DNA from 2 places in the Subtercola sp. YIM 133946 genome. Region 2 is predicted to be linked to the other one. Evidence: predicted binding sites of a transcription regulator. Region 2 holds the regulator's gene; the other holds the start of a gene.
What was found. The regulator LexA, encoded in region 2, represses DNA repair genes until DNA is damaged. The targets are predictions, from matches to a motif close to TCGAACANNTGTTCGA.

Region 1: a site for LexA is predicted at 7,451-7,466, ahead of V3W46_RS03735 (alpha-ketoglutarate-dependent dioxygenase AlkB). Genes of this name have one in related genera too.

The regions. Positions count from the first base shown of each region.
Region 1 covers NZ_JAZHPE010000013.1:105,383-116,263, forward strand. The annotation lists gene V3W46_RS03690 (ketopantoate reductase family protein) at 1-374, opposite strand, end outside; gene V3W46_RS03695 (DUF1206 domain-containing protein) at 533-1,399, opposite strand; gene V3W46_RS03700 (hypothetical protein) at 1,574-1,951, shown strand; gene V3W46_RS03705 (alpha/beta fold hydrolase) at 2,016-2,804, shown strand; gene V3W46_RS03710 (hypothetical protein) at 2,860-3,252, shown strand; gene V3W46_RS03715 (MDR family MFS transporter) at 3,387-4,874, opposite strand; gene V3W46_RS03720 (GNAT family N-acetyltransferase) at 5,184-5,642, opposite strand; gene V3W46_RS03725 (GNAT family N-acetyltransferase) at 5,683-6,195, shown strand; gene V3W46_RS03730 (hypothetical protein) at 6,305-6,772, shown strand; gene V3W46_RS03735 (alpha-ketoglutarate-dependent dioxygenase AlkB) at 6,790-7,431, opposite strand; gene V3W46_RS03740 (mannitol dehydrogenase family protein) at 7,534-9,018, opposite strand; gene V3W46_RS03745 (ABC transporter substrate-binding protein) at 9,137-10,114, opposite strand; gene V3W46_RS03750 (ABC transporter permease) at 10,155-10,881, opposite strand, start outside.
Region 2 covers NZ_JAZHPE010000015.1:17,488-28,368, reverse strand. The annotation lists gene V3W46_RS04710 (regulatory protein RecX) at 1-713, shown strand, start outside; gene miaB (tRNA (N6-isopentenyl adenosine(37)-C2)-methylthiotransferase MiaB) at 863-2,530, shown strand; gene miaA (tRNA (adenosine(37)-N6)-dimethylallyltransferase MiaA) at 2,655-3,614, shown strand; gene dapF (diaminopimelate epimerase) at 3,624-4,505, shown strand; gene V3W46_RS04690 (class I SAM-dependent methyltransferase) at 4,650-5,267, opposite strand; gene hflX (GTPase HflX) at 5,308-6,843, shown strand; gene lexA (transcriptional repressor LexA) at 6,963-7,628, opposite strand; gene V3W46_RS04675 (LysM peptidoglycan-binding domain-containing protein) at 7,908-8,234, shown strand; gene V3W46_RS04670 (histidinol-phosphate transaminase) at 8,263-9,345, shown strand; gene hisB (imidazoleglycerol-phosphate dehydratase HisB) at 9,407-10,015, shown strand; gene hisH (imidazole glycerol phosphate synthase subunit HisH) at 10,012-10,644, shown strand; gene priA (bifunctional 1-(5-phosphoribosyl)-5-((5-phosphoribosylamino)methylideneamino)imidazole-4-carboxamide isomerase/phosphoribosylanthranilate isomerase PriA) at 10,706-10,881, shown strand, end outside.

The DNA.
Region 1 (10,881 bases), on a different contig from region 2:
TGGCGCATTCCGTTCAGGGTGGGCAGGATGATCGTGTCGGGGCCGATCGCCGCAGCGATGTCGGCCATGGCCTGCTCCAGCCCGTACGCCTTGACGGCCAGCAGCACGAGGTCGTAGGCGCGATCGACCGGCGGCGACGCCTCTGGAAGATCGACGGCCCCGGCTGTCGGAGCTGCCGCGAGCTCGGCGGCCGTGACCGTGTTGACCCGCAGCGTCAGGTCGTCGCCCTTCAGCGTATGGATGCGCAGGCCGTGCTCGGCGAGCGCCGCCGCCCGCGCGGGCCGCACCAGGAACGTGACGTCGCGGCCGGCCTGCACGAGCCTGCCGCCGAAGAAGCCGCCTACGGCGCCGGCACCCACCACCAGAATGCGCACGCGACTGCCTCCCGCCCTGCGGGCCGTTCACCCGCTGCTAGAACGCTACCGCACACCTGCGTTCGTGGAGCAAACCCAGGCGTCGGCGCAGCCTGGTGGCGTCGGCGCAGCCTGGTGGCGTCGGCACAGCCGGATGGCGTCGGCGCAGCCGGATGGCGTCAGAGCCTGCCCCAGCGCGCCCGGGCGCCGAGATAGACCCCGTAGGCGATCAGCCCCGCACCCACGACCACGAGGATGACCACGCCGAAGGGCAACGCGGCGAGGGAGGTGAGCGCGCCATCCATTCCGCTCGCCTTCGACGGGTCGAGCGTGAACGCCGCGACCACGAACAGCACACCGACCACGGCGAGCGCGACGCCCTTCGCGATGTAACCGGCGATGCCGAGACCGACGACGGCACGGCCCGTGGCGCCGGAGGGAACGGTCAGGTCTTTCGTGAACTTCTTCGTGATTCCGCGCACGACGAAGAACACGCCGATGCCGAACACCACCAGGCCGATCACCACCAGCAGAATGACCCCGCCCGGTGTCTGGATGAGCTTCGCGCTGGCGCTCTGGCTGCTGCTCGACGAGCTCGACGAGCCGCCGGTCGCGAACGTCAGGGCGGTCACGCCGATGGCGATGTATGCCACCGCTTTGCCGAACTCTGAGACCCGCTTGCCCCAGCGCTTCTTCGGGTCGCTGTTGCGCACCAGAAAACCCGACACGATCTGCCAGAGCCCCAGAGCGAACAGCCCGACCACGATCACCCAGAGCAGCGCGATGCCAGCCGGGTTGCCCGCGAGCTGCGAGAGCGCGCCCGACTGGTCGGCTTCGGTGCCGCCACCGCTGCCACCACCGCTTCCGCCGGATCCACCGCTCGAGCCGCCCGCACCGCCGCCGCCCGAGACGGCGATCGAGATCGCAATCACCCCGATGAGTACGTGCAGCAGGCCGTTCACGGCGTACCCGAGGCGGGCGAGCAGGCGCAGGGCCGTGCTGTCACGAGCAGTGTCGGCGGCTTTCGTCGCAGGAGTGCCGTTCATGCGTTCAGGCTACTGTGAGCGCCGCGGCCCCGTCGCCGGGGTTGCAGGATGCCCGGGCGTGTGCCACGACGAACCCGCCACGTAATAGGCTGATCGGGTACACGCTTGTGGGGTGCCGGCTCGCGGCATCCGAGCCGCAGGCACCGTGGTCGTCACCGAGGAGACGCGAGACCGATGGTCAACAACATTGTCGAGAGATCACCGGGCAACCCGCTGCCCAAGCCGCTGGCCGGCCTCACCTTCGTGCTCATGACCGCCGTCGCCATCGTGCTGTGGAGCATCGCCCACCTGGTGACCGACCCGCACGCCGGTGCCTTCGTCGTCGACACCGGGCTGGTGCTCGTGTCGGTGGGCTTCTCGATGCTGTTCATCGACTGGGCCCGCACCGCCGTGCGCGCGCTGTTCTTCGGGTTGCTCGCCCTCGGCCTCTTCGCGCTGGCCGACTTCGGGCAGATTCTCGTGCTCACCTACATGCTGCGTATCATCGTGCCGCTCTTCGCGCTGTACATGCCCGTCAACAAGGTGTCGTCGAACTTCCGCATCTTCGCCTGATCGACGGCGGGGGCTGGGGCGCCTACCCCGTGCAATCGCGGCGCGACCGCAGTACCGTGTCGGTGTGAGCACGATCGTCCTGATTCCGGGCGCCGGCGGCGAGGGATGGTACTGGCATCTCGTCAGCCCCCTGCTCGAGCGCGCCGGGCACCGCGTGGTGGCACCCGATCTGCCCTCTGGTGACGACGCCGCGACCTTCGACGACTACGCCGATGCGGTCATCGAGGCAGTGCGAGCGGTCGGCCCCGCCTCCGCCTCCGCGGCCGACGGACACGCGGCCGATCGGGCCGAGGGCACGGGCATCGGCACCCTCTCGGGCGCAGCGAACGACGACGTCGTGGTCGTCGCCCAGTCGCTCGGCGGCTTCACCGCCGCGGCCGTCTGCGAGCGCCTCCCCGTGCGGCTGCTCGTCTACGTCAACGCGATGATTCCGCTGCCCGCCGAGAACTCAGGCGCGTGGTGGCAGGCTACTGGGCAGGGCGAGGCTGCCGCCGCCTACGCACGCGAGCAGGGCCGCGACCCGGCCGCCGTCTTCGACCCGGTCGAGGGCTTCTTTCACGACGTGCCGCCCGAGGTCACGGCCGAGGCCCTCGGTCGCGCAGAGCCGCCGCAGAGCGAGCACATCTTCGACAGCGCAGCGCCGGCGTCGGCCTGGCCCGTCGAGAACGTGCGTGTCGTCGCCGGGCGCTACGACCGCCTTTTTCCCCTGCCGTTCATGCAGCGCATCAGTCGCGAGCGGCTGGGCATCGAGCCGGTGATCGTCGACTCCGGTCACCTCTCGGCGCTGGCGGCCCCGGATGCTCTTGCCACCCTCATCCTCGAATTCATCGACGATCTGCCACAATCCGCGTAAGAAAAGCCCAGCGGTCGTGTCTCCCATTCGGGGGGTACTTTTCAAAGGGGTGAGCATGAGGTCGATCGTGGTGGGGTTCCGGGCCGAGTCGCGGGGGCTGTGGTTCCGCAACCACCGGGGCAGCGTGATCGACGTCTGCGTCGCGCCGGGCCGCCCGGCCGCCGGCGGGGGCGGCGCCATCGGCACTGTTCTCGGGTCGGGCACCCTCATCGGCTACGTATCGAGGGCCGCCCGCGACAGCGGTGTGCGCCTGGTCATTCTGACCGTGCTGAGCGACTCGGGCGAAGCGGTCGCCGGGCCGATGCTGAGCGCCACGCTCGATGACGACGAGGCCCACCTCATCATGCGAGCGGCCGCCGAGAACGACGACCCCGTCAGGGCGCTACGCCACTTCGTCACGTTCCGGCCGGAGCGGTGCCCGCTGAGCAGCGCCGCCGCCGAGCCCTGACCTGAGCTGGGCCGGGCTGGGCTGGGCTGCCCTGAGCCGCCCTGACCCGAGTTGGGCTGAGCTGGCGACAGCAACACCACCGACGACGCCCTGCCACAGCAGCGTGTGCCACGGGAGCGCGAAGCGCCGCGCCGTCAGTGCCCGGCGGGCATCCCTTCGGGCAGGTCGGCCGGCTTGCGCACCATGAACGACACCACGACCGCACCGAGCGAGATGATCGCGCCCACCAGGAACGCGGCGCGAATGCCGTCGGTCTGCGCCAGAATCGGATTGTCGCCCGCCGTCACCAGCGTGGTCGCCCGCGAGGCCATGATCGTGACGAACAACGCCGTTCCAGCGGCGCCGGCGACCTGCTGCACCGTGCCCACGACCGCAGAGCCGTGCGAGTACAGTGCAGGCTTCAGCGAGCCGAGGCTGGCCGTGAAGAGCGGCGTGAACATCAGCGCGAGGCCGACGCTCAGCACGATGTGGGCGATCAGCACCATCCACACCGGCGTGGTCGAGGTCACCATCGTCAGGGTCCAGAGAACGGCACTCACGATGATCGAGCCGGGAACCAGCAGGATGTTCGGCCCTCGCTTGTCGTAGATGCGGCCGACCAGCGGCGCGAGCGCCCCCATCACCAGCCCGCCCGGCAGCAGCAACAGCCCCGTCTGCAGGGTGCTCAACCCGAGCACGTTCTGCATGTAGATCGGCAGCAGAATCAGCGTGCCGAACAGCGCCATCATGCTGATGGCGAACATCACGATCGACAGGGTGAAGTTCTTCGACGCGAACGTGCGCAGATCGAGCAGCGCTCTGTCACCGCGCTGCAACTGCAGCTGCCGCAGGATGAACAGGGCGAGCGCCACGAGCCCGATCACGAGCGGACCCCAGCTGGGCATCCACCCCACCGGAACGCCGCCTCCGCCGATGGTCGTCAGGCCGTAGACGAGGCCGCCGAAACCGAAGGCCGAGAGGATGACCGAGAGCACGTCGAACGGAGCCTTGCGCGGCGTCGTCACGTTCGGGATGCGCAGCGCACCCAGCACCAGGGCGACGACGGCGATCGGCAGCACCAGCCAGAACATCCAGCGCCAGTCGAGCACGCTCAGAATGAGGCCAGAGATGGTGGGGCCGATGGCGGGTGCCACCGAGATCACGATCGAGATGTTGCCCATGGTGCGACCGCGCGACGCCGGCGGCACGAGCGTCATGACCGTCGTCATCAGCAGCGGCATCATGATGGCGGTGCCGCAGGCCTGGATGACGCGGGCGAAGATGAGCATGTCGAAGCCGGGCGCGGTGGCGGCCAGCAGCGTACCCACGCTGAAGAACGACATGGCCGCGATATAGACCGGTTTGGTGTTGAAGCGCTGCAGCAGGAAGCCGGTGATGGGAATCACGACGGCCATCGTGAGCATGAAGGCAGTTGTCACCCACTGGGCCTGCTCGGCCGGAATGTCGAGGCTCACCATGAGCTTCGGCAGCGCCACGCTCATGATGGTCTCGTTGAGAATCACGATGAACGCGCTGACCAGCAGGATGCCGATGACCAGGCGGTTGCGTGTGGCGAGGCGCTCGTCTTCGGCGTTCGGTGCGGTGGTGCCCACGGGGGTGGTGCTCGCGGAGGCGGTGCTCATGGGGGCGGTGCTCACGGGGGCGGTGCTGCCGCCCTCGAAGACCTCGGTCGGGGCGGAGCTGGCGATTCTGATCTCTGTGTCGTCAGACACCGGGTCTCCTGTCGTTGCAAGCAGTAGGGGTGCGGTCGTGCCGGTTCACAGTTCAAGCTGCGCGCCGGGATCATTATTCCGGTGCGTCGTTCGGCTGCGAACGGGTACGACGCTAGCGGCGGCCACCGACACTGCGGATGCCCGGCGGAACCTCTCGGCTCCACTCCCCCGCGCGCGAATGTGTACGTTGTTCACATTAGCCGAAGCGGCCCGGCTGCGCTAGAGGTCGAGCATCCGTTCATAGCAGAGCGACTGCGGCGAGTCGGCGTAGTAGCCGAAGCACGGAATCGGCACGTACTGCTCCCGTTCGTAGAAGCGCACGGCGTCGGGCTGGGCTGGTCCGGTCTCGAGACGCAGCAGCACGAGCCCGCGCGCACGCGCCTCGGCTTCGAGGGCGCGCAAGATCTGCGTCGAGACGCCCGTTCCGCGAGCGCCCGGTGTGACGAACATCCGCTTGATCTCTGCCGCCCCGCCGCCGAGCAGTCGAAGTGCACCACAGCCCACGGGTTCGCCGGCCTCAGACCTGGCGATCAGAAACACTTCGATGTCTTCGGCCGAGGGTTTGGTGCCGGGCTCGGTGTCGGCACCGTAGCGATTGTCGAGCTCGTCTCGCTGCGCCTGGCGCAGGCGGGCGCCGTCGGGGTGGCTCCAGGGAACGGTCTCGATCTCGATGCTCACCCCTCTATTGTGGCAATGAACCACGCCCTAGGCTCGAAGAGTGAGTCTCGAAGGCATCGTCATCCGTTCCACCACCGAGGAGGACTGGCTCGATGTGCGGGCACTGCGCCTCGAGATGCTCGCCGACACCCCCATCGCATTCGGCGACACCCTCGAGTCGGCGCGGCTGGCCGGCGAACTCTACTGGCGTGAGCGCGGTCGGCGTGGCACAACCGGCTCGGGAACGAACCTGGTGGCCATCGACCCCGCCGCCGAAGACCGCTGGGTCGGAACGATGGGCGGCTACCTCGACCGCACAGCCGGCCCGATGCTCGTCGGCGTCTACGTGTCGCCCGCCTATCGCGGGGTGTCGCGCGGGGTCACGGATGCTCTGCTCGCCGGTGTCGAAGACTGGGCCCGCACCGAGTCCGACACCCTCACCCTGCGCGTGCACTCGCAGAACGCCCGCGCGATCGCGGCCTACGAACGGCGGGGCTACGTGGCGACGGGAAAGCTGTTCCCCTACATCCTGAACCCCCACCAGCGCGAGATGGAGATGCGCAAGGCGCTCTAGCCGCACCGGGCTGCGCTGCGCGTACTCCCCAGCCGTGTGCTTCGCCCACTTCTCCACAGTCGGGCCATCCCGGCCGGCCGGCCGGATGCCCGTGGCCGAAGATCGTGGCATGACAACTCTCACAACCGACCACCCGGCCCCCGCCGCACCCGCACACTCATCAGCGCCAGCGCCGACGCCCGAGGAACGCAGCCACCTGCTGCATCCCCCGCTGCGCACCGACGCCGACATCGAGGAGCGGGTGATGAGCGCCATCGGAACGGCCTGCCGCACCCAGCTCTGGCTCCTTCTGCTCGACGCCCACGACCGCCAGCTGCCGATCGCGCTCCCCTGCGACGACCTGGCCCCGAAGCCGCGCCGGGGCGACGCCGACACCCTGGTCGCATTCATGGCGGGGCTCATGGCCGACCGCGGCGCTACCCAGCTCATCGCGGTGTGGGAGCGGCCAGGGGGTGGCGCGCTCGGCGGTGCCGACGCAGCCTGGGCGACCGCCCTGGCCGAGGCCTGCGATCGCCGCGGCGTGCGCCTGCGCGCTCAGCTGCACAGCCACTCCCGCGGCGTGACCCTCCTCCCGTGACGCCCAGGCGGCGCCGTTCAGGCCCCGAGCCGCTTCCAGTACGGCCGGAACTGCACGCTGATGCGGGGGCCGACCGCCTGCTTCGTCTTGAGGATGGCGTGCTCGTGCGTGCGCTGGCAGCTGCCGCCCATCACCACGAGGTCACCGTGCCCGACGACGAAGCGACGCACGTCTCCCCCGCCCTTCGGCCTGATCGACAGCGTTCGTTCCGTGCCGACCGAGACGATGGCGACCATCGTGTCGCGGTCGATGAGCCGGCCCACCCGGTCGCCATGCCACGCCACGCTGTCATCGCCGGTTCGGTAGAAGCAGAGCCCCGCAGTCTCGAAGACCTGGTCTTTGGGGCGGCCGTAGTGGTCGTTCAGCGCCTGCTGCGCGAGGTCGAGAACGGGGTCGGGCAGACCCGACTCCGGGCCGAACCACGACACGAGCCGTGGCACCGCCACCACCCGGTCGTACATCTCGCGCGAGTCGGCCTTCCACGGCACGCGCTGGGCCAGCCGCTCGAACAGCTCGTCGGAGTTGCTCACCCAGCCCGGTCGCACGTCGAGCCAGGCGCCTGCGCCGAGGTCGATGCGCCGCACCGCCGGGCCGAGCGGCTCGAGCTGCGGCTCCGCCCCCGGCTCGTCGAACAGCGAGGTCTGGTACGCGAGCGTCATACCTCCACTCTACAGACCTTCGAACGTATGTTCGAGTGGTTTTTCCGCCGACGGCGCAGTCGACCGCGAACGCGCGCGGCAGATGGGCCCGCGCGAGCCGGCTCACACGCGCTGCGCGTGCGCCAGGGCGCGCATGGCCCCGACCGATCCATCGACCTGGATGCTCTTGCGGGCCGCCAGGTACGCCTCGCGGAATCGCGGGTTCTCGCCGAGGTCGCCGAACACCTCGCGCACGTCGAGAAGAGCCCCGGGAGCATCCTTCTCGGCCGCCACCGCCTCGGTCAGCACCTTCTTGCGTACATCGGTGACGAGAATGGGCTGGCCCTCTTCGGTACTGCCCTCGAGGTAGACGCTCCACGCGGCGATGACAAGCGCGGCGTGGTCGATCGATCCGCCCGAGGCGAGTTGGTCGCGCACGACGGGCAGCAAGAACTTCGGCAGGCGCTCCGACCCGTCGACGACCTGGCGGGCGAGCGTGTCGGCGATGGCCGTGCTCGAGAACCGCGCGATGAGCTCATGGCGATAGTCGTCGAGATCGATGCCCGGCACCGGCTGCAGAGTGGGCGAGGCCTCCTGCGTCATGTACGAGAGCAGAAAGGTGCTGAACAGCGGCGTGCGGCACACCTCGTGCACGTACGTGTACCCGGCCAGAATGCCGAGGTAGCTCATCGCCTGGTGCGAGGCGTTCAGCAGGCGCAGCTTCATGAGTTCGTAGGGCTCGACGTCGTCGACCACCTGCACGCCGACCGACTCGAGCGCGGGGCGGCCGAGCGTGAACGAGTCTTCGAGCACCCACTGCTCGAACGACTCCGACACCACGGGCCAGGTGTCGTCGATGCCATACACCGAGGCGACCTCGGCGCGCGACTGGTCGGTCGTGGCGGGCGTGATGCGGTCGACCATCGAGTTCGGAAACCGCACGTTGCGATCGATCCACTCGCCGAGGTCTTCGTCTTTGAGCAGGGCGAACGAGGTCAGCGCCTTGCGGGCGACCACGCCATTGCCCTGGATGTTGTCGCACGACATCACTGTGAACGGAGCGACCTCGGCCTCGCGGCGCCGGCGCAGCGCCTCGGTGATCAGCCCGAACACCGTTGCCGGCACGGCCCCCGCGGCCAGGTCGCGCTGCACGGCCGGGTTCGAGGCGTCGAACTCGCCGGTGGCGTCGTTGACGTTGTAGCCGCCCTCGGTCACCGTCAGCGAGACGATGCGCGTGTTCGGGTCGGCGAGCGTACGGATGACCGCCTCAGGGTCGTCGGGAGCGAACAGGTACTGGGTGATCGAGCCGATCACCCGCGCCTCCGCCCGGCCGTCGGGGTGCTTCACGACCAGGGTGTACAGATTGTCTTGGGCGGCGAAGACGTCGCGCATGGCGGCGTCCGACGGCAGCACACCGACGCCGCAGATGCCCCACTCCGCGGTCTGGCCGCCGGCGAGCACCCGGTCGATGAACATCGCCTCGTGCGACCGGTGGAAGGCGCCCACCCCGAAGTGCACGATGCCGGTCGTCACATTCCGTCGGTTGTAGTGCGGCACCGGAACCGTCTGGCCGATCGACGACAGGGTGCTGTTGGTCAGCTTGACCATGGGGCGGGCTCCTCGAATTGAAGGTGGTGAAATGAACACGGGTTCCCTCCCGAGACGATTCGGGAGAGAACCCGTGGGCTCTGTACGGTGCGCGGGCGCACCGAGTCTCTACGGGCTGCTAGCAGCTCGACTTGTAGACGTAGTCCTTGCCGGTGGTGTCGATGTTGTCGAGCGTCAACACCTGGAACCCGGTCTGGGTCTTGGCCGTGACGGTCTCGCCCTTGAGGGCGGCGACAGCCGCATCGACGCCGTCGGCGCCGATCAGCGCCGGCTGCTGGGCGACCAGGGCGTCGATCGTGCCGTCGCGCAGGTCTTTCACCTGCGCGGGGCCCGCGTCGAAGCCGGCGATCTTCACCGTGTCCTGCTTGCCGGCCTGGCGCACACCGGTGGCCGTGCCTTCAGCGGCGAACGTGTTGGTCGCGAAGACGCCCACGATGTCGGGGTCTTTGGCCAGCGCGGCCGTGATCAGCTTGGCTGCCTCGGCCGGGTCGTTGTGGCTGTACTGCACGCCGAGGTAGTCGAACGACGAGTCGGCCTTGACGGCATCTTCGAAGCCGGCGATCCGAGCATCCGTCGTCGAGATGCCGGGGTCGGTCGCCATGATCAGCACCTTGCCGCCGTTCGGGTTCAGCTGCTTGATCGCGTCGAAGCCGGCCTTGCCGCCGCCGTTGTTGTCGGAGGAGATCTGGGCGGTGGCGAACGACGGGTCGTCGACCGAGGTGTCGACCAGAACGACCTTGATGCCGGCCTGGGCCGCGGCGTTCAGCGGCGCCTGCATGGCGGTCACGTCGGTCGGGGCGATCAGCAGTGCGTCGGGCTTCGAGGCGACCACCGAGTCGACGATGGGTTTCTGCAGCGTCGGGTCGAACTTGGCGGGGCCCTGGGTGTTCACCGTGACGCCCAGCTTCGCGGCCTCGGCCTCGATGCCGCACTGCATGGTGATGTAGAACTCGTCGCCGGCGACGCCCTGCACGAATGACAGTTTGTAGGCGCCGGGGGTGCTGCTCGTCGAGCCGCCACCCGCACACGCGCTGAGCGAGAGTGCGGCGATGGCGCCGATACCGACTAGGGAGACGAGGCGTCTCTTTGACTTCATTGTTAAAGCTCCTCTTGGTTCAGGGTTGCGACTGTGATTTTCATTTCTTCTTCGACCAGAGACTGCTCAAAGAGACCTTGGATTTCGACCCGGCGCCACGGGCCGCGGAGGCCCGCCGTCGCTGGTCGATGTACACCGCGGCGACCAGCACGGCGCCGACAGCGACCTGCTGCCAGAACGGCTGCACGCCGATGATGACGAAGCCGTTCTGCAGAACGGCGGGGATGAACAGACCGACCATCGTGCCGAAGATCGTTCCGACGCCACCGAAGATGCTGGTGCCACCGATGACGACGGCCGCGATCACGTTCAGGTTGGTCTGCGACTGCCCGGCGATGGCGGTGGTGCCGTACTGCGAGAGCGAGAGCAGTCCGCCGAGGCCGGCGAGCGCACCCGACAGGGCGTAGATGGAGATCAGCTGGCGGTCGACCTTCACGCCGACGCGGCGGGCCGCTTCTTCGTTCGAGCCGACGGCGAAGGTGTAGAGGCCGAACTTCGTCTTGTGCAGAATCACCGCGAAGATGATCACGATGATCAGCGCGAGCAGCGAGATCAGCGGGATGGTCGTTCCCCACACGTTGCCGTAGCCGATGGTGTCGGTCAGAACGGTGGGCACGTCGCGAATGTCGACGCCGTCGGTGAGCACCTGGGCGAGGCCGAGCGCCGCGCCGAGTGTGCCCAGTGTGACGATGAGGGGCGGCACCTTCGCCTTGGCGATCAGAAAGCCGTTCAGCAGGCCCCAGGCGAGGCCGACGACGATCGCGACG
Region 2 (10,881 bases):
CGAAGGTCACGTACCTTCCCGGCGTGGTGGGTGCCACCACGCCGGCCGGCGGCGCCGATGGTGTCGATTTGAGTCGTCTCGTTGCCGATCGAGCCTCGAATCGGGCCGGGATCGATCGAGCCTCGAATCGGGCGGGTATCGATCGAGCCTCGAATCGGGCCGGTATCGATCATGTCGAGGTCGACGATGACATCGATGATCTCGGCGGTGACCCGCCCATGACCGAAGGCGAGCGCGCGGCGCACCTTGAGAACATCGTGGTGCGCGCGCTCGCCCGCAAGTCGCTCTCCGAGTGGGAGGTGACTCGGCTGCTCGCGGCGAACGGTGTCGACGAGAGCGAATTCGAGATCTTCCTCGACCGCTACCGCGAGAACCGCTATGTCGACGACTACGACCTCGCCGAGACGCTCGTCGAGTCGCTGCACCGTCGCAAGGGCCTCGGCCGGTCGCAACTCAAGTACGAGCTCGCGACCCGGCACATCCAGCCCGAGATCATCAGTGCGGCGCTCGAGTCGCTCGACGACGACGATGAGCTGCAGCGCGCCATCGAGCTGGCAGAGAAGCGGGCACCCTCTCTCGCCCGGCTCGATGCCGAGACAGCGGAGCGCCGTCTCACGTCGTTCCTGATGCGAAAGGGCTACCCGTCGGGCGTCATCCGCACCGCCGTCACGACGGCCCTCACCCCCCAGCCCCGCGGCGTTCGCTTCCGCTGAGCCTCCGCAGCGGGCCGGCCGGCAGCGGCCGGTGCGGTTCCGCTGCCGTCTACCTGACAATCGCCACGACGGCCAGTCGCAACCACCACGGCGGCCGATCGCGGTCGTACGGCACTCCAGCAGCGGGCCGACCGTAGACTAGAGCCACTATGAGCAGCATCAGCACACGCACGGGCAGCACCGCGAGCAGCACGACTCACCTGGGTGTGGGTTCGTTGGGTTCGGGTGTGCTGACGGCCGGCACCCGCCGCACCGGCGCTGAAGCCGTACCCATCTCTGTCGAGGCGCCCACCATCATCGCCCCCTCGCCGGCTGCACGCGAAGAGTCCGGCCGCGTGCGAACGTACGAGGTGCGCACCTACGGCTGCCAGATGAACGTGCACGACTCCGAACGCCTGAGCGGCTCGCTCGAGGCCGCCGGGTACGTGCGTGACGAGTCGGGCGAGCCCGACGTGGTCGTCATCAACACCTGTGCGGTGCGCGAGAACGCCGACAACAAGCTGTACGGCAACCTCGGCTACCTCGGTTCGGTGAAGAAGCGCCACGAGGGCATGCAGATCGCCGTGGGCGGCTGCCTGGCCCAGAAAGACAAGTCGGTCATCCTGTCGAAGGCGCCGTGGGTCGACGTGGTGTTCGGCACCCACAACATGGGTGCGTTGCCCAGCCTGCTCGAACGCGCACGGCACAACGGCGAGGCCCAGCTCGAGATCCTCGATTCGCTCGAAACGTTTCCCTCAACGCTGCCGACCAAGCGCGATTCGAGCTACGCCGGCTGGGTGTCGATCTCTGTCGGCTGCAACAACACCTGCACGTTCTGCATCGTGCCCGCCCTGCGCGGCAAGGAGAAAGACCGCCGCCCGGGCGAGGTTCTGCGTGAGATCCAGACGCTCGTCGACGACGGCGCCATCGAGGTCACACTGCTCGGCCAGAACGTCAACTCCTATGGGGTCGAGTTCGGCGACCGCCAGGCCTTCAGCAAGCTGCTGCGCTCTGCCGGCCAGATCGAGGGCCTGGAGCGCATCCGCTTCACCAGCCCCCACCCCGCGGCCTTCACCGATGACGTGATCGACGCCATGGCCGAGACCCCCTCGGTGATGCCGCAGCTGCACATGCCGCTGCAATCGGGCTCCGACCGCATCCTTCGGGCGATGAAGCGCTCCTACCGGTCAGAGAAGTTCCTCGGCATCCTCGACCGAGTGCGAGCACGCATGCCGCACGCCGCCATCAGCACCGACATCATCGTGGGTTTCCCCGGCGAGACTGAAGAAGACTTCCAGGAGACGTTGCGGGTGGTCGAGCAGGCACGGTTCGCCACGGCCTTCACCTTCCAGTACTCGATCCGCCCCGGCACGCCGGCCGCGACGATGGCCGACCAGGTTCCGAAGGAGGTCGTGCAAGAGCGGTACGAACGTCTCGTCGCTCTGCAAGACCGCATCGCCTGGGAGGAGAACGAGAAGATCGTCGGCCGCCAGGTCGAGCTGCTGGTCGCCAATGGTGAGGGCCGGAAAGACGCCGACACGAAGCGCCTGAGCGGCCGGGCCGAAGACAGCCGGCTGGTGCACTTCGAGGTTCCCGACGGCGAAACCCCGCCCCGCCCAGGCGACATCGTCTCTGTCGTGGTCACCAGCGCCAAGCCGTACTACCTCATCGCCGACGCCACCGGCACGTTCAGCGTGCGGCGCACGCGGGCCGGCGATGCGTGGGAACGCGAGCAGAGCGACTCCTGTGCGGTGCCCACGACGAGCGGCTCGGCGTCGGGATCCGCCGTGGGCCCGGTGAACCTCGGCCTGCCGTCGCTGCGCGTCGTCTCCGCCTGAGTCAGTGACGCGCGATCCGGTGTCGTCCGATCCGGCGTCACCTGAGCACGTGTCGCCTGAGCCGGCAGCACTCGAGATAGCGTCGGCCGGGCCGGTGTCGCACGAGCCGGTGTCGCCCGACCCCATGCGACGCTCCGCTTCTGACGCGGGCATCCTCACCATCGTCGGGGCCACCGGCACCGGCAAGTCCGACCTGTCGCTCGATCTCGCCGAACGCCTGGCCGCCGAGGGCCGGCCCGCCGAGATCGTGAACGCCGACGCCATGCAGCTCTACCGCGGCATGGACATCGGAACGGCGAAGCTGGCGCCAGACGAGCGGCGCGGCATCCCGCACCATCTGCTCGACGTTCTCGACCCGAGCGACGAGGGTTCGGTCGCGGCCTACCAGGTCGAGGCCCGGGCCGCCATCGACGACATCATCGGCCGGGGCGCGGTGCCGATTCTGGTGGGCGGCTCTGGGCTCTACATCAGTTCTGTCATCTTCGACTTCCGGTTTCCGGTTCGCGATGCGGCGGTTCGTCAGGCGCTCGAAGACGAGCTCGAACGTCTCGGAGTCGGCATGCTCTACCGACGGCTCGCCGAGGCCGATCCGACCTCGGCCGCGGCCATCGGTGCGCACAACGGCCGACGAATCGTACGGGCGCTCGAGGTGATCGAACTCACTGGTGTGCCCCTCAGCGGACAGTTGCCCGACAAACCGGCGCCGTGGCGCCCGTCGACCATCATCGCGCTCGAGCACCCACGCGACCTGCTCGTCGAACGGCTCGACGCCCGCGTCGAGCGCATGTGGTCGGCAGGCCTCGTGGCCGAGGTGGAGGGCCTCGTGCCGCTCGGGCTCGAACACGGAGTCACCGCTCGCCGCGCCATCGGGTACGCACAGGCCCTGGCGCAGGTGCACGGCACCGCCACCCAGGCCGAGGCCGTCGCCGAGGCACAGGCCCTCACCCGTCGGTACGCCCGGCGTCAGGTGAGCTGGTTCCGGCGCTACCGAGACGCGCAGTGGATGCCCGCGGCCGGCCCGCACCTGGCCGACACCGCCCTCGCCGCCTTCCACGCCGCAGTACCCCCACCGCCGAGCCCCTAGGCTTGAACCATGGCGATCGATCTGCACTTCACCAAGGGCCAGGGCACCGGCAACGACTTCGTTCTGTTCGCCGACCCCGACGGGCTGGTCTCGCTCACCCCCGAGCAGATCGCCTCGCTCTGCGACCGTAACTTCGGTATCGGAGCCAACGGGCTCATCCGTGCGGTGAAGTCGGCCAACCTGCCCGAGGGTGCCGCTTCGCTCGCCGAAGATCCGGCCGCCGAGTGGTTCATGGACTACCACAACGCCGACGGTTCACCGGCCGAGATGTGCGGCAACGGCATCCGGGTGTTCGTGAAGTACCTCATCGAGAACGGTCTCGCCGAGCTCGTTCAGGGCGACACCTTCGTCGTCGCAACCCGTGCGGGCGTCATCGACGTGCAGCGCAACCTCACCGGTTTCCAGGCCGACCTGGGTCGTTGGCGCCTTGAGGGCGGCGAGCCGCTGGTGCGCGCGAAGAACCTGCAGGTCGCCCGCCCCGGTCTCGGCGTGAACGTGGGCAATCCGCACGTCGTCGTCGCGCTTGCCGACGAAGACGAACTCGAGTCTGCCGACCTCAGCTTCATTCCACACCTCGACCCCGCACCGGCCGACGGCGCGAACGTGGAGTTCGTGGTGCCGCTCGAGCCGCTCGTGCGAAACGGCGTCGGGCACATCCGCATGCGCGTGCACGAGCGCGGTAGCGGTGAGACCCTGTCGTGCGGCACGGGTGCGGCCGCGGCCGCGCTGGCCATCCGGTACTGGGCCGGTGCCGGTGCTCCGAATCAGTGGCGCGTCGAGGTGCCGGGCGGCGCCGTCGGCGTGCGCATGTATGCGACAGAAGACGGCGAGCACGTGGCGCTGTCGGGCCCCGCCGAGCTCGTCTTCGAGGGCGACGTCACGCTCACCTGACGTTGCTACTCAGTCGGCTCAGTCTGCTCGTTCTGCTCGAAGCTCAGCCCGGCCTCGTCTGAACCCGGAGCTCAGCCGCGCCCCGTCCGAACCCGAAGCTCAGCCGCGTCGAGCTCGGCCGCGCGGAGTTCAACCGCGTGCACCTCAGCCCCGCAGCCGCGCCCGCAGCACCCGATACCCCTTGCTCGTCGCCGACCGCGACACGCTGAACCCACTCGGCAGCGCCCCCTCGAGCCAGCGGTGCAGCGAGTCTGAACCGAGGTTGCGCTGCACCACGAGCCACGCGTCAGAGCCGGGGTCGAGTCGCGGCAACCATGTCAGCAGCAGATTGTGCAGCTCGTCTTTGCCGACCCTGATCGGCGGGTTCGACCAGATGGTCATGAACAGTATGTCGTCGGGAACATCTGACGGCAGAACCGCGTTGACATTGTCGAGGCCGAGCTTGGCGGCATTGGCCCGCACCAGATCGAGAGCACGTTCGTTGACGTCGACAGCCCACACGGTGGCGTGGGGTGACAACAGAGCGAGAGCGAGCGAGATGGGTCCCCAGCCGCAGCCCACATCGAGCAGATTGCCCCCGGGCGGCGGCGCAGGGGTGTTCGACAGCAACACCTGGGTTCCGGCATCCACCCGGTCAGGGCTGAACACGCCGCCCGCGGTCGTCGCCTGGAACGATCTGCCCGCGATGGTCACCGGTATCTCTTTGAGCCGGAGTTCCGTTGATGGACGCGCTGAAAAGTAGTGCCCATTGTCGGAAGCCATAGAGGGAATGTAGCAAATGAGAGGGTTAGTCTTTACCTAAATGTCTGAACACGATTCACTTTCGACCGACGAGTCGACACCCACCACTTCTGTCGACCGCATCCTTGCGCGCGCCGAGGCACGCTCCTCCGGTTACGCCCTGTTCTCCTCCGGCGCCGCACAGGCGGTCGGCCGCAACACAGTGGATGCTCGGCAGGGCCAGAACCACGACGGAGACCAGTTCGACCTCGCCGATCGCCAGGCCCTGCGCCGGGTGGCGGGTCTCTCGACCGAGCTCGAAGACGTCACCGAGGTCGAGTACCGCCAGCTGCGACTGGAGAACGTCGTGCTGATCGGCGTCTACACCCAGGGCAACCTGGCTGACGCCGAGAACTCCCTGCACGAGCTCGCCGCCCTCGCCGAGACGGCCGGAGCGGTCGTGCTCGACGGGCTCATGCAGCGCCGCGCCACCCCCGACCCGAGCACCTACTTCGGCAAGGGCAAGGCCGCAGAGCTGGCCGGCATCGTGAAGGCGCTCGGCGCCGACACCGTGATCGCCGACAGCGAGCTCGCCCCGAGTCAGCGGCGTGCGCTCGAAGATGTGGTGAAGGTCAAGGTCATCGACCGCACGGCCGTCATTCTCGACATCTTCAGCCAGCACGCCAAGAGCCGCGAGGGCAAGGCGCAGGTCGAACTGGCACAGCTCGAGTACCTGCTGCCGCGACTCCGCGGCTGGGGTGACTCGATGTCGCGCCAGGCCGGTGGCCAGGTGGGTGGCGCCGGAGCGGGCATGGGCTCGCGTGGCCCCGGTGAGACCAAGATCGAGCTCGATCGTCGGCGCATCCACACCCGCATGGCCCGGCTGCGCAAGCAGATCGCGGCGATGAAGCCGGCCCGCGACGCCAAGCGTGCCAACCGCAAGCGCAACACCGTGCCCTCGGTGGCGATCGCGGGCTACACGAACGCCGGCAAGTCGTCGCTGCTGAACCGCATCACCGGGGCCGGGCTGCTCGTCGAGAATGCGTTGTTCGCGACACTCGACGCGACCGTGCGCCGCACGCAGACCTCTGACGGCCGTGAGTTCACCCTTGTCGACACCGTCGGGTTCGTGCGCAGCCTGCCGACGCAGCTCGTCGAGGCGTTCCGGTCGACGCTCGAAGAGGTCGCCGACGCCGACGTCATCGTGCACGTCGTCGACGCCTCGCACCCCGACCCGGCGAGCCAGCTCACCACGGTGCGCGAGGTCATCGGTGAGGCGGGGGCTCGGGGCATCCCCGAACTCGTCGTCTTCAACAAGGCCGACCTGGTGACCGAGAACGACCGCATCGTGCTGCGCGGCCTCGAGCCGAACTCGGTGTTCGTCTCGGCGCGCACGGGCGAGGGCATCGACGAACTTCTCGAGACACTCGACCACATGCTGCCCACACCGTCGATCGAGGTCGACGTGCTCGTGCCCTACGACCGTGGCGACCTCGTCTCGCAGATGCACCAGCACAGCACCGTGCTGAGCACCGACTACGAGGAGGGCGGCACGCGCGTGCGCGCCCTCGTCAACGCCGAGTTCGAGGCACAGCTCGTGGAGTACACCGCCCACTGACCGAGTGGGTGCCCGGCGGCGCCCATTTACACCGAGTGGATGCCCGGCGGCGCCCATCTACACCGAGTGGATGCCCGGCGCCGCCTACCCGCGACGCGGGTCGCCCGGCCACCTGGGCGTCACACCGAGCGCAGCACCGCCACGACCTTGCCCAGCACCGTGGCGTAGTCGCCGAGGATGGGCTCGAAGTTCGAGTTGCGCGGCAGCAGCCATGTGTGGCCGTCGCGCTGCCGGAACACCTTGACGGTCGCCTCGTCGTCGAGCATGGCCGCCACGATGTCGCCGTTCTCGGCCGTGTGCTGCGTTCGAACCACGACCCAGTCGCCGTCGCAGATGGCGGCGTCGATCATCGACTCGCCGACGACCTTGAGCATGAACAGCTCGCCCTTGCCGACCAGTTGCCGGGGGAGAGGGAACACCTCTTCGACCTGCTGCTCGGCCGTGATCGGAATACCGGCGGCGATACGGCCGACCAGGGGTACCAGGGCGACGTCGCCGTGGGGTGTCGGTGAGTCGGTGTTGACCGAGTCGCTCTTCGGAATGTCGATGAGCACTTCGAGAGCCCGGGGCCGATTCGGGTCGCGGCGCAGGTAGCCGCTCAGTTCGAGCTGGTTCAGCTGGTGGGTGACGCTCGACAGCGAGGCGAGGCCGACCGCGTCGCCGATCTCGCGCATGCTCGGCGGATACCCCTGCTGATTCACCGCCTCAGAGATCACCTCGAGAATCGCCAGCTGCTTCTCGCTCAACGACTTGCGTCGCCTTGTTCCGCCACGCTCACTGGGCACGGTGTCTCTCGCTTTCGCTGGGGTTTCGACCCGATGTCAGTGGCTTGCTGTTCACTGTCATCAGTGGCCGGTTCGGTTCGATGTCGACTATCGAAACTGTATCGAACACAGCAAGAAGAACAAACACATGTTCGAGTGTGTCGTCATAATCGTCTGCATATTCGACTTGTACATTCGAACGTTCGAAGATATATTCGGAACACAGCTTCGTACCAGGCGCTCCCGGCCGAGCGCCTGGTACGAAATCCCTGAGAGGGCCACATCATGACTGCACTAGAAATGACTGCTCCATCGGTTCGCCTGCGCCTCACGCGTCGTGGGCGCCTCGTACTCGCGACGCTCGTCTCGCTGCCGCTCATCGCCGCCCTCGTGGCGTTCGCGATCCTGGGCGGTTCGCAGGCCATGGCAACGGGCGAGGGCACCGCGGTCACCTACAGCTATGTCACCGTGCAGCCCGGCGAAAGCCTCTGGGGCATCGCCCAGACTCTCGACCCCTCGGCCGACCCGCGCGATGTCATCGCCGACATCGTCAACCTCAACCAGCTGCAGTCGTCTGACGTGCACTCGGGCCAGCGCCTGGCCCTGCCGCCGCAGTACGCCAAGTAGCAAGCGCGGGCGCACTACCATTGACTGGGTGAGTTCCCTAGCCGATCTGCCCATCCGCGACGATCTTCGTGGCCTGCACCCGTATGGTGCTCCCGAACTGAAGGTCGCCGTTCAGCTCAACGTCAACGAGAACACACACCCCATCCCCGAAGACGTCGCCCGCTCGATCATCGAAGCTCTCGCCCGCGAACTGCTCTCGGTGAACCGGTACCCCGACCGCGAGTTCCTGGCCCTGCGCGACAGTCTCGCCGGCTACCTGGGCGGCGGTCTCACCCGCGACAACCTCTGGGCGGCCAACGGATCGAACGAGATCCTGCAGCAGATCCTTCAGGCCTTCGGCGGGCCGGGCCGTTCGGTGCTTGGCTTTCCGCCCACGTATTCGATGCACCCGATCATCGCGGCCGGCACCGGCACCGAGTGGATTCCGGGCGTTCGCGACGCCGAATACGAGATCTCGCCGGCGACGGCCGTCGACTGGGTCGAACGCACGAACCCCGACCTCGTGTTCTTCTGTTCGCCCAACAACCCCACCGGCACCGCACTGTCGCTCGAGACCATCGCCGCCGCCTACGACGCCACGCCGGGCATCGTGGTCGTCGACGAGGCCTACGCCGAGTTCGGTCACGCCGACGAGCCGACCGCCTTGTCGCTGCTCGAGGGTCGTGAGCGCCTCATCGTCACGCGCACCATGAGCAAGGCGTTCGCCTTCGCCGGTGCGCGGCTGGGCTACCTCGCGGCAGACCCCGCCGTCAGCGACGCCCTGCGGCTCGTTCGCCTGCCGTACCATCTCTCGTCACTCACTCAGGCAGCCGCCGTCGCGGCTCTCGCCCACGCGCCCGAGATGCTCGCCATGGTCGACGACATCAAGACGCAGCGCGACCGCATCGAGGTGACGCTGCGCGAACTCGGCTATCACCCGTACCCGAGCGCGTCGAACTTCGTGCTGTTCGGCGGGGTGCCCGACGCACACCGGATGTTCGAGCAGCTGCTCGAGCGCGACATCATCATTCGCGACCTGGGCATCCCCGGCCACCTGCGGGTCAGCGCAGGCACCGAGGCAGAGACCACCGCGTTCCTCAGCGCGATGAGCGAGCTGACGGAGCAAGCCTGACCGAGCGCTCGCGACCGAACGGGCCCGGCCGGGCATCCTGGCGCCCGGTAGACTTTCGGGCATGCCGATCGAACCCCGCACCGCCAGCCTCACGCGCGAGACCAGCGAATCGAGCATCGAGCTCTCGCTGAACCTCGACGGCACCGGCGTCTCGCACATCGACACTTCTGTGCCCTTCTACAACCACATGCTCACCGCCTTCGCCAAGCACTCGCTGACCGATCTGACGGTGAAGGCCAGCGGAGACACCGACATCGATGTGCACCACACCGTCGAAGACGTCGGCATCGTGCTCGGCCAGGCCATTCGCCAGGCCCTGGGCGACAAGAGCGGCATCTCGCGCTTCGGCGACGCCCTCGTGCCGCTCGATGAGGCCCTGGTGCAGGCCGTCGTCGACATCTCGGGGCGCCCCTTTCTCGTGCACACCGGTGAGCCCGCCGGCTTCGAGCTGCACCTCATCGGCGGCCACTTCACCGGCTCGATGGTGCGGCACGTCTTCGAGGCGATCACCTTCAACGCCGGTCTGACCGTGCACATCACCGTGCTGGGCGGCCGCGATCCCCACCACATCGCCGAGGCCGAGTTCAAGGCGTTTGCCCGCGCGTTCCGGTTCGCCAAGCAGCTCGACCCGAGCGTGTCGGGCATCCCATCGACGAAGGGCGCGCTGTGACCAGGCCCACCGTCGTCGTGCTCGACTATGGCTCGGGCAACGTGCACTCCGCGGTCAAGGCCCTCGAGAAGGTCGGTGCTGACGTCGAACTCACTGCCGACCGCCGTTCGGTCGCCGAGGCCGACGGCCTGCTGGTGCCGGGTGTCGGTGCCTTCAGCGCCGTCATGTCGGCGCTCGACTCCGTGCGCGGCGGCGAACTCATCGACAAGCGTCTCGCCGGCGGCCGGCCGGTGCTCGGCATCTGCGTCGGCATGCAGGTGCTGTTCGGCCGGGGCATCGAGCGCGGCGTCGACACCGAAGGTCTCGGCGAATGGCCGGGCACCGTCGACGAACTGAAGGCGGATGTTCTGCCGCACATGGGCTGGAACACGGTATCTGCTCCCGACGACTCGCGGCTCTTCGCCGGCCTGCACGACGAGCGCTTCTACTTCGTGCACTCCTACGGCGCCCAGCAGTGGGAACTCGATGCGCAACCGCCCCTGCCCGCGGCCGCGGTGACCTGGGCCGACCACGGCGGCGGATTCATCGCCGCCGTCGAGAACGGCCCCCTGTCGGCCACCCAGTTTCACCCCGAGAAGTCGGGCGACGCCGGCCTGCGGCTGCTCGCGAACTGGCTCGAGACGCTCTGACCCGCCTCAAACCACCAACAGCGTCACCACCGCCCCCACCACCCGAAGGATCGCCCGCTCCATGACCGACCAGCCCGCACTCGTTCTGCTGCCCGCCGTCGACATCGCAGACGGCCAGGCCGTGCGCCTCACTCAGGGCCAGGCCGGCACCGAGACCAACCACGGCGACCCGGCCGACGCGGCGGCCGACTGGGTGGCCCAGGGTGCCGAATGGATTCACCTCGTCGACCTCGATGC